Regions from separate parts of the Kitasatospora gansuensis genome, predicted to be linked through region 2. Evidence: riboswitches for the same ligand, from Rfam matches in the RefSeq annotation. Region 2 holds a riboswitch; the other holds the start of a gene.
What was found. Region 2 has a riboswitch for cobalamin ahead of F4556_RS12840 (ribonucleoside-diphosphate reductase subunit alpha). Riboswitches for the same ligand answer to the same signal wherever they lie in the genome.
Positions count from the first base shown of each region.

Region 1 (5,501 bases), 4.6 Mb from region 2:
GGCCCCGGAGCTTCCCATCCGCTGATCTCATCTCTCCCGTGCGACTTTCCGCCAGTTCGTATGGACAAGGCTGCCGAATGCCGATGGTAGCCCGATAATCTTTCCATGGCTCTAGGCATCCCCAGCACGAGGGCAGATCGGGCACTGTCCATCCGCGAACTCCTGGCGACAGGGGCCCGCTCGTACTCCTTCGAGTTCATGCCGCCCCGCAGCGCGCAGGCGGAGGTGAGTCTGTGGAATGCGATCCGCAGACTGGAGGTCTTGTCGCCGACCTTCGTCTCGGTGACCTACGGTGCGGGAGGTTCGACCCGCGGCCGCACGGTCAACATGACCGGACGGATCGCCCAGGACACCACCCTCACCCCGGTCGCCCACCTGACGGCGGTGGGCCACAGCATCGCCGAACTGCGCAACATCCTCGGCCACTACGCAGACCAGGGCGTTCGCAACGTCCTTGCGCTGCGCGGCGATCCGCCCGGTGATCCGCTGGGCGACTGGGTGCGTCACCCGCAGGGCGTGCGGTACGCCGCCGAGCTGGTGCGGCTGATCAAGGAGTCAGGGGACTTCTGCGTGGGCGTCGCAGCCTTCCCCGAAATGCACCCCCGTTCGGCCGACTGGGACAGCGACATCCGGCACTTCGTGGAGAAGTGCCGGGCCGGTGCCGACTACGCGATCACCCAGATGTTCTTCGACGTGGACGACTACCTACGTTTCCGCGATCGCGTGGAAAAGGCAGGGTGTGCCGTCCCGATCATTCCCGAGATCATGCCGGTCACCACGATCCGGTCCCTTGAGCGCATTCCGACGCTCAGTACAGCGGTGATTCCGGCAGAGTTCACCGAGCGGATGACCGCTGCCCAGGACCGCCCGGGAGACGTGCGGTCGATCGGTATCGAGCATGCCACCCAAATGTGCCGCCGGCTGATCGCGGAGGACGTTCCCGGGCTCCATTTCATGACCATGAACTTCTCCCCGGTCACGATGGAGATCTATCAGAACCTCGGTCTGCAGAACCGGCCCTGACCCTGGTGCACGGTCGGGGCGGACGCGCGTACCGCGGCCCATCCGCCCCGACCCGCCCGGCTCAGCCGGCCAGCTCCGCGCGGACGAGCTTGGCGGCCTCGACCAGGCTGTCGATCGAGGCCCGGGTCTCGGGCCAGCCGCGGGTCTTCAGGCCGCAGTCCGGGTTGACCCAGAGCCGCTCGGCCGGGATCGCGGCCAGACCCGCGCGGAGCAGAGCGGCCGCCTCCGTGCTGCTCGGTACGCGCGGGGAGTGGATGTCCCAGACCCCGGGTCCGACCTCGCGGGGGTAGCCGGCGCCGGCCAGCTCGTGGGCGACCTCCATGTGCGAGCGGGCCGCCTCCAAGGAGATGACGTCGGCGTCGAGTTCGTCGATCGCGGTCATGATCGCGCCGAACTCGGCGTAGCACATGTGGGTGTGGATCTGGGTGTCGGCGCGGACACCGGAGGTGGAGAGCCGGAACGCCTCGGTGGCCCAGTCCAGGTACGCAGGGCGGTCGGCGGAGCGCAGCGGCAGGGTCTCGCGCAGCGCGGGCTCGTCCACCTGGATCACGGCGGCGCCGGCCGCCTCCAGGTCGGTGACCTCGTCCCGCAGGGCCAGGGCGACCTGGCGGGCGGTGTCGCCGAGCGGTTGGTCGTCTCGGACGAAGGACCAGGCGAGCATGGTGACGGGCCCGGTGAGCAGGCCCTTGACCGGACGGTCGGTGAGGTCCTGGGCGTAGCGGAACCAGTCGACGGTCATCGGCGTGGGCCGCGAGATGTCGCCCGCCAGCACGGGCGGGCGGACGTAGCGGGTGCCGTACGACTGCACCCAGCCGTGCTGGGTGGCGAGGTAGCCGGTGAGCTGTTCGGCGAAGTACTGCACCATGTCGTTGCGTTCGGGCTCGCCGTGCACCAGGACGTCCAGGCCCGCCTTCTCCTGATAGGTGATCACCTCCCGGACCTCGGTCTCCATCCGCTCCCGGTACCCGGCCTGGTCGAGCCGGCCGGCCCGCAAGTCGGCCCTGGCGGTGCGCAGTTCGGTGGTCTGCGGGAACGAGCCGATGGTGGTGGTCGGCAGCAACGGCAGGCCGAGCCGGGCCCGCTGGGCCGCGGCCCGCGCGGGGTAGGCCTGGTCGCGGCGGGCGTCGGCGGCGGTGGTGGCCGTGACCCGGGCCCGGACGGCCGGGTCGCGGGTGATCGCGGAGCCGGCGCGGGAGGCCAGGTCGGCGCGGTTGGCGGCGAGGTCGGCCGCGATGGTGTCGGTGCCCTCGCGCAGCCCCCGGGCGAGCACGGTGATCTCTTCGGTCTTCTGCCGGGCGAAGGCCAGCCAGCGGGAGATCTGCGGGTCCAGATCGCGTTCCCGGTCGGCGTCCAGGGGTACGTGCAGCAGCGAGCAGGACGCGGCGACGTCGACCCGCTCGGCCAGGCCCAGCAGGGTGGCCAGGGTGCCGAGGGACTGCTCGAGGTTGTTGATCCAGATGTTGCGGCCGTCCACCACGCCGGCGATCAGGCGCTTGCCGGGCAGTCCGCCGACGGCGGCGAGGTCGTCCAGGTTGGCGGCGGCGGGGCCGGTGAAGTCCAGTCCGACGCCTTCGACCGGGGCCTTCGCCAGCACCTTCAGTGCCTCGCCCGCCCGGTCGAAGTACGTGGCGACCAGGATGCTGGGCCGGTCGGTGAGAGCACCGAGTTCGCGGAAGATCCTGGTGGCGGAGTTGAGTTCGGCCGGGGTGCGGTCCTGCACGAGCGCGGGTTCGTCCAGCTGGACCCACTCCGCGCCCGCTGCCTTGAGTTCGGCGAGGAGCTGGGCGTAGACCGGCAGCAGGCGGTCGAGCAGGGTGATCGGCTGGAAGTCGGCGGCCACGCCCGGGGCGGGCTTGGCGAGCAGCAGGTAGGTGAGCGGGCCGAGCAGCACGGGGCGGGCCCGGTGGCCGAGTGCGCGCGCCTCGCGCAGCTCGCCGACCGCCTTGGCGGGGTTGGCGGTGAAGACCGTGTCCGGGCCCAACTCGGGGACGAGGTAGTGGTAGTTGGTGTCGAACCACTTGGTCATCTCCAGCGGCGCGACGTCCTGGGTGCCGCGTGCCATGGCGAAGTACCCGGCCAGCGGATCGGCGTCCACGGCGGCCCGGTGGCGCGGCGGGATGGCGCCGACGGCGACGGTGGTGTCCAGCACGTGATCGTAGAACGAGAAGTCCCCGGTGGGGACTTCGGTGATGCCCGCCCCGGCGAGCCGGCGCCAGTTGGTGCACCGCAGTTCGGCGGCGGTGGCGTGCAGGGCGGCGGCACTGACGGTGCCCTTCCAGTAGCCCTCGATCGCCTTCTTCAGTTCCCGGTTCGGTCCCTGCCTCGGGTAGCCGTACACGGTGGCCTGGGCGGTGGTGGAACTTGTGGTCACGGAACTCTCCTTCGCGAGTCGCGCTGCGATCCCGGAGAGAGCACGAGGACGCGAAGGAACGGCAGTGGGGGCGCGGCACCATGATGTGCCCGCCCGCTCCGCCGACCCGCCCTCGAGGTCACCGAGATCACCGTGTGCAGGGTGCACACGGGCAGTGGCAGGTCTTCGGACTCGCGGGCGCATCCGTCCTCGAAAGGCGGACACCTACTGGCCGTCGCTTCCCGGGCCCCTGTTCGGGACCCAGTGCATGTGACGGCGGTCGTTCCCACTCACCGCTGCGGGGCAGTCCCGGATTCACACCGGGTTCCCTCTTACGACGCACCTGTCTGGCTGGCAGGGCGAACCGACTGCGAGGCACAGCCTAGGCCCAACGAGGTGGCTTCGTCGCCGATTGACCGGATGGGGTAGGGGATGAAGGTGCTGGTGTGCTCGTTGACGTCCAGGGGGTGGCCGATGACGGGGGCGGCGCGTTGGGGGCAGGAGGGGCAAGGAGGTCTGCGGTCCGGATGGCCGAGGCCGGCCACGCCACCGCCCAGGACATCGCGCAGTCCATGTACGACGAGTACAAGGAGCCGCTGTACGCGCCACCGCCGCTGCTCGCCCGGATGGTGGAGGCGGGCCTGCTCGGCCGCAAGAGTGGGCGGGGTTTCCATTCGCACAGGGGTGCCTGACCCGGCCTCAACTCGCCGGTGCCCCGGCCTCCTTCGCGAAGGGCCGGGGCACCGGCGTCTGAGCAGGTGTCAGGGAGCGGTGATGCCCGGCTGCGTGCCGGCGCCGAAGGACCAGCCCTCGACGTCGCCGGGGGCCGGGTTGTACGAGGCCGCGCCGAGGTTGCTGTAGGTCCACGGGGTGCCGTGCTGGGCGTGCCAGTACGACCAGTAGGCGGAGCCGGTCGGGTTGGTGCAGGTGGCGGGCAGTGCGTTGATCTTGCAGACGAAGCCGGGGAACCGCGGGTGGAACGCGTACGAGAAGCCCGCTCCGGTCAGCGCCGCCAGGCCGGTGGCGGTGTCGCCCGGCGCGCAGCCGGTCTGGATGCCGCCGCCGACGGCGGTGAAGTCGACCACCACCGTGACGCCGGTGGTCCCGGTGCAGGCGGCCGCCTGGGCGGGGACGGCGGTGACGACGGAGGCGGCCAGCAGGCCGGCGGCCAGTGCGGTGGCGCCGAACGTTCTTCTGGTGAGCATGAGTTGGTACTCCTTCGATCAGCGGCAGGCGAGCGTGGGCGCGTCCGGACGGGCGCCGGCGGCGGAGAGGGCGGTCAGCGGGGTGCCGGCCAGGCCGAGGACGGCCTGCGCGGTGGCCCGGGTGGCGGTGGCGGGGTTGAAGCCGGAGGCGTCGTAGGCCACCGCGCCCCGGTTGGCCGGGGTGGCCGAACAGCCCTGCTGGAGCTTGACCAGGCTGCTCCAGCCCTTCAGGCCGGCGACCAGGCGGCCGCCGGAGAGCAGGGCCTCGGTGGCCAGGCCGGTGCTGTTGGCGTTGGAGACGGTGGCTCCGGCGGCGGTGAAGCCACCGTCGGTGTTCTGATGGGCGGTCAGCCAGCCGAGGCCCGCGTTGGCCTTGGCGGTACGTCCGGTGGCGGCGAGCGCCTGGACGGCCAGGGCGGTGGCGTCCGGGTCGCCGGCGCAGGCGGGCCGGCCGGACGAGACCGGGAAGCCGCCGTCGGCGCACTGGGTGCCGGCCAGGAAGTCGACCGCGGCGGCCGGGGCGCCACCGGGGGTGCGCTTGAGCGCGATCACGGCGAGGGACTGGCCGAAGTTGTTGCTGAAGTCGCCCCACTGGGAGCGGTCCGAGAACCGGCCCGAGGGCGCCTGGAGGCCCCGGAGCCGGGCGGGGAGGTCGACGCCGCCGAAGGCACCCGGGTTCTCGCCGCGGACCTCGGCCGCCAGCAGCAGCTTGGCGGTGGCACCGGCGTACGCCTCGGTCGTGCCGTCCCCGATGTAGCCGGTGAGGATCTCGGGCTTGGCCAGCCAGGCGGTGGCGCGGGCGGCGGCCAGGTCGGAGCTGCGGGAGGCGGCGAAGGCCAGCACGGCGTCGATGGTCAGGCCCTGGTCGGGGTAGGCGGTGCCGTCGAAGACGGATTCGAAGTGGTCGCCGTTCACCAACTGGC
Region 1 is NZ_JACHJR010000001.1:7,572,164-7,577,664, forward strand. Features, by position in the region: gene metF (methylenetetrahydrofolate reductase [NAD(P)H]) at 106-1,023, shown strand; gene metE (5-methyltetrahydropteroyltriglutamate--homocysteine S-methyltransferase) at 1,085-3,394, opposite strand; cobalamin riboswitch at 3,534-3,758, opposite strand; partial or broken gene F4556_RS34155 (3-hydroxyacyl-CoA dehydrogenase family protein) at 3,889-4,065, shown strand; gene F4556_RS34160 (SCO2322-related protein) at 4,135-4,578, opposite strand; gene F4556_RS34165 (prenyltransferase/squalene oxidase repeat-containing protein) at 4,597-5,501, opposite strand, start outside.
Region 1: it holds a riboswitch for cobalamin, as region 2 does, so the genes downstream of both, metE (5-methyltetrahydropteroyltriglutamate--homocysteine S-methyltransferase) here and F4556_RS12840 (ribonucleoside-diphosphate reductase subunit alpha) in region 2, are expected to answer to the same signal.

Region 2 (5,501 bases):
CGCTGGGCCTGCAGCAGGCGCTGGTTGGTGAGCCAGCGGTGCGGAGTGGTGCCGGTCTCCTGCTGGAACCGGCGGGCGAAGGTGCGCGGCGACATGTGGGCCTTGGTGGCGAGCTGGTCCACCGTCAGCTCCTGGTGCAGGTGCCGGCGCAGCCAGTCCAGCAGCCCGCCCAGCGAGTCCTCGTCGGCCTCCGGCAGCGGCCGGGCGACGAACTGGGCCTGCCCGCCGTCCCGGTGCGGTGCCACCACCATCCGGCGGGCGATCCCACGGGCCACCTCGGCGCCCTGGAACTTGCGGACCAGGTACAGGCAGGCGTCGATCCCGGCGGCGGTGCCGGCCGAGGTGATCACCGGGTCCTCGTCCACGTAGAGCACGTCCGGTTCGACCCGGGTGAGCGGGAAACGGGCGGCCAGCCGGTCGGTGTGCCGCCAGTGGGTGGTGGAACGGCGGCCGTCCAACAGCCCGGCGGCGCCTAGCAGGAAGGCCCCGCTGCAGATCGAGAGCACCCTGGCGCCGCGCTCGGTCGCCGCCCGCAGCGCCTCGATCAGCGGCGCCGGGTACTCGTCCCGGATCGTGGTGGCGGCGGCGATCACCAGGTCGGCCTCGGCCAGCCGCTCGGCGCCGTGCTCGACGTCGATGCTGTAGCCGGCGTGGGTGCGCAGCTTCCCCGGCCGGTCGGAGGCCACCGCGAAGTCGTAGACCGGCAGGCCGTTGTCGCTCCGGTCGAGGCCGAACACCTCGCAGGCCAGACCGAGTTCGAAGGGGTGGACTTCTTCCATGACCACGGTGACGACGTTCTGCAGCATGCCGTCAGAATGCCCGATGGCAGGATATCGAGGCAAGAGGGCATTTCTGCCACTCGTGGCGCCGCCCGGCCCTCGCCAGACTCGAGACATGAACTCCGACACCCTCTCCAGCGCCCTCACCCTGCTCGGCTTCGTCTCCGCCTTCGGCCTGCTCGGCACCCTGGTCGGCCGGGACGTCGACCACAACTCCCGGCACGGACGGGACAACTGGCACCGCCCCGGCGGCTACCCGCTCCAGCCCTCCCCCGGCGACCGTTTGCTCGGCACCCTGCCCGCCGCCTCCGACCCCGCCCCGGGCAAACTGTCCGAATGGACATCGTCATCCGCCCGGCCGTCGAGTCGGACCTCGCAGCAGTCGGCGCCGTCACTCACGAGGCTTTCGTCGGTGACGGCCACAGCCCGGCCGACGGTCCGTACGCCGCTCAGCTCCTAGACGCCCGGCCGCGCTTCGACCAGGCCGAGCTCCTGGTCGCGGTCGATCCGGCCGACGGACAGCTGCTCGGCTGTGTGACCTTCGCGGTCGGCGGCACCCCGTTCGCCGACATCGCGGCGCCGCACGAGGGCGAGATCCGGATGCTCGCGGTCTCCGGCGCGGCCCGCGGCCGGGGCGTCGGCGAGGGCCTGGTCCGCGCCTCGATGGCCCGCAGCCGCGAACTGGGCCTGACCGGGATGGCCTTCTCCACCCGCCCGTCGATGACCAGCGCCCACCGGCTGTACGAGCGCCTCGGCTTCCTGCGCACCCCCGAGCGGGACTGGGACGTCCGCCCCGGAGTGCGCCTGCTGGTCTACACCCTGACCTTCTGACCGACCTTCTCAAACCGGCCCGCGCCGCTGCGCCAAGGGCCCTTCCGACCACGCACCGCTACCGGGCCCGTACGACACGCGGCACTACATCTGGTGTCGCATCGTCAGACCGCCACTACATGTATGCTCGCTCTCGCTGTCGAAGCAGGGGAACCCGGTGGAAGTCCGGGACTGCCCCGCAGCGGTGAGCGAGCGGCCCAGCAGGCGCCCGTGAGTCCGATGACCTGCCGACGGCGTGCGACACGGCTTCCCCGCAGACGCCATGCAGCACAGAAGTGACGTCCGGGCCTCGCGGGTGGGCCAGGGGGTGGTTCGCGCGCGCCGTGAGGTGTTCCGCGCTGCCTTCCCCTGCGCCCCGACGGTCCGGTGCCCCTCGCCGACCGCCGCCGCCAGGAGAGAAGCGCCTTGACCATCGCTGCCTCAGTTGCCCTGCCCTCCCAGGGTTCTGCCGACTCCGCCCACACCGACCCCGGTGCTGCGCTGCTTCGGCTGCTCACCGACCGCAGCATCGACCTGCCCCAGGTGGATCCTGGCCACGTCGCGGCCGCTGCGCTGCGCGGCCGGAACGCCAACTCGGACTTCGCCGAGCTGCGCGGACTGGCCGTGGAAGCTGCCGCCTCGATGATCGCCGAGGACCCGCAGTACTCGAAGCTCGCCGCCCGCCTGCTCGCCCTGGAGATCCAGGACGAGGCGATCGGCCAGGGCGCGCTCTCCTTCTCCGCCTCGATCGTGGTCGGCCACACCGAGGGCCTGATCGGCGACGTCACCGCGGCGTTCGTGGCCAAGCACGCCGACGCCTTCGACGCCCTGATCGACCAGCAGGGCGACGACCGCTTCGAGTACTTCGGCCTGCGCACCGTGCAGTCCCGGTACCTGCTGCGCCACCCGATCACCCGCAAGGTGATCGAGACCCCGCAGCACTTCCTGCTCCGGGTCGCGGCCGGTCTCGCCGTCGGCGACACCGAGCAGTCGGTGGCCGAGGTGGCCGAGCTCTACACCCTGATGAGCCGGCTGGAGTACCTGACCTCCTCGCCGACCCTCTTCAACTCCGGCACCAAGCACCCGCAGATGTCCTCCTGCTACCTGCTGGACTCGCCGCTGGACAACCTGGACTCGATCTACAGCCGCTACGCGCAGATCGCCCGGCTCTCCAAGCACGCCGGCGGCATCGGCCTCTCCTACAGCCGGATCCGTTCGCGCGGCAGCCTGATCCGCGGCACCAACGGCAAGTCCAACGGCATCGTCCCGTTCCTGCGCACCCTGGACTCCTCGGTCGCCGCGGTGAACCAGGGCGGCCGCCGCAAGGGCGCCGCCTGCGTGTACCTGGAGACCTGGCACGCCGACATCGAGGAGTTCCTGGAGCTCCGCGACAACACCGGCGAGGAGGCGCGGCGTACCCACAACCTCAACCTCGCGCACTGGATCCCGGACGAGTTCATGCGCCGGGTGAACGCCAACGCCGACTGGTCGCTGTTCTCCCCGGCCGACGTGCCCGAGCTGGTCGACCTGTGGGGCGCCGACTTCGACGCCGCGTACCTGAAGGCCGAGGCCGAGGGCAAGGCCGTCCGCACCATCCCGGCGCAGACCCTGTACGCCCGGATGATGCGCACCCTGGCCACCACCGGCAACGGCTGGATGACCTTCAAGGACGCCTCCAACCGGGCCGCCAACCAGACCGCGCTGCCCGGCCGGGTGGTGCACTCCTCGAACCTCTGCACCGAGATCATCGAGGTCACCGACGACTCCGAGACCGCGGTCTGCAACCTCGGCTCGGTCAACCTCGGCGCCCACGTGGCGGTCGGCGCCACCGCCGCCGACCTGCTCAACGCGATGGACTGGGACCGGCTGGACGCCACCGTGCGCACCGCCGTGACCTTCCTGGACCGGGTCATCGACATCAACTTCTACCCGACCACCGAGGCCGGCACCTCCAACTCCCGCTGGCGCCCGGTGGGTCTCGGTGTGATGGGCCTTCAGGACGTCTTCTTCCAGCTCCGGCTGGACTTCGACTCCGCCGAGGCCAAGCAGCTCTCCACCCTGATCGCCGAGCGGATCATGCTGGTCGCCTACGAGCGCTCCAGCGAGCTGGCCGTGCAGCTCGGCCGGCACGAAGCGTACGCGGAGACCCGCGCCGCCCGTGGCCAGCTGCACATCGACCACTTCGAGACCGCCCCGCAGTGGGCCGAGCGCTGGGACGCGCTGCGCGCCACCATCGCCGAGACCGGCCTGCGCAACTCGCTGCTGCTGGCGATCGCGCCGACCGCGACCATCGCCTCGATCGCCGGTGTGTACGAGTGCATCGAGCCGCAGGTGTCCAACCTGTTCAAGCGCGAGACCCTCTCCGGCGAGTTCCTCCAGGTCAACCCGTACCTGGTCCGCGAGCTCAAGGAGCTGGGCGTCTGGGACACGCAGACCCGGGACTCGCTGCGCGAGTCGAACGGCTCGGTGCAGGACCTCAAGTGGCTGCCCGCCGAGGTCCGTTCGCTCTACCGCACCGCCTGGGAGCTGCCGCAGCGCGCCCTGATCGACCTGGCCGCCGCCCGGCAGCCGTACATCGACCAGAGCCAGTCGCTGAACCTCTTCATGGCCGCGCCGACCATCGGCAAGCTGAGCTCGATGTACGCGTACGCCTGGAAGGTCGGTCTGAAGACCACCTACTACCTGCGTTCGCGCCCGGCCACCCGGATCGCCCAGGCCGCCTCCTCCTCCGGGACGAAGGCCGCCGTGCCGGCGCCGTCCGCCCCGGTCGCGGTGGCCGCCCCGACCACCCTCACTCCGGAGGAGGAGGCAGCGCTCGCCTGCTCCCTGGAGAACCCCGAGTCCTGCGAGGCCTGCCAGTGAGCACCACCCCCGAAACGCCCGCTCGCGAAAAGATGCTGCTCGACCCGGGCTTCGAGCTGACGCTGCGTCCGATGCGCTACCCGTCGTTCTACGACAAGTACCGCGACGCGATCAAGAACACCTGGACCGTGGAGGAGGTGGACCTGCACTCCGACGTCGCCGACCTCGCCAAGCTCAGCGAGGGCGAGCGGCACATGATCGGCCGGCTGGTCGCCTTCTTCGCCACCGGTGACTCGATCGTCTCCAACAACGTGGTGCTGAGCCTCTACAAGCACATCAACTCGCCCGAGGCGCGGCTCTACCTGTCCCGGCAGCTGTTCGAGGAGGCCGTGCACGTCCAGTTCTACCTGACGCTGCTCGACACCTACCTGCCCGATCCCGAGGACCGGTCGGCGGCCTTCGACGCGGTGGAGAACATCCCCTCCATCCACCAGAAGGCGCAGTTCTGCTTCAAGTACATGAACGCGGTCGACCACCTCGACTCGCTGCAGAGCAAGGACGACCGCCGGGCCTTCCTGCTCAACCTGATCTGCTTCGCGGCCTGCGTCGAGGGCCTGTTCTTCTACGGCGCCTTCGCGTACGTGTACTGGTTCCGGTCCCGGGGCCTGCTGCACGGTCTGGCCACCGGCACCAACTGGGTGTTCCGGGACGAGTCCATGCACATGGACTTCGCCTTCTCGGTGGTGGACACCGTCCGCGAGGAGGAGCCCGACCTCTTCGACGACGAGATGGCCAAGCAGGTCACCGCGATGCTGGAGGAGGCCGTCGAGGCCGAGCTCCAGTTCGCCGAGGACCTCTGCGGTGAGGGCCTGCCGGGGATGAACACCGCCTCGATGCGGGAGTACCTGCAGGCGGTCGCCGACCAGCGGCTGGCCCGTCTCGGCCTGCCGATCCGGTACGGCTCCAGCAACCCGTTCGGCTTCATGGAGCTGCAGAACGTGCAGGAGCTGACCAACTTCTTCGAGCGCCGGGTCAGCGCCTACCAGACCGCCGTCGAGGGCTCGGTCGCCTTCGACGACGACTTCTAGGCCGCAGCGGCAGTCACCGGAA
Region 2 is NZ_JACHJR010000001.1:2,930,047-2,935,547, forward strand. Features, by position in the region: gene F4556_RS12830 (helix-turn-helix domain-containing protein) at 1-806, opposite strand, end outside; gene F4556_RS39430 (hypothetical protein) at 895-1,239, shown strand; gene F4556_RS12835 (GNAT family N-acetyltransferase) at 1,122-1,610, shown strand; cobalamin riboswitch at 1,728-1,856, shown strand; gene F4556_RS12840 (ribonucleoside-diphosphate reductase subunit alpha) at 2,016-4,451, shown strand; gene F4556_RS12845 (ribonucleotide-diphosphate reductase subunit beta) at 4,484-5,479, shown strand.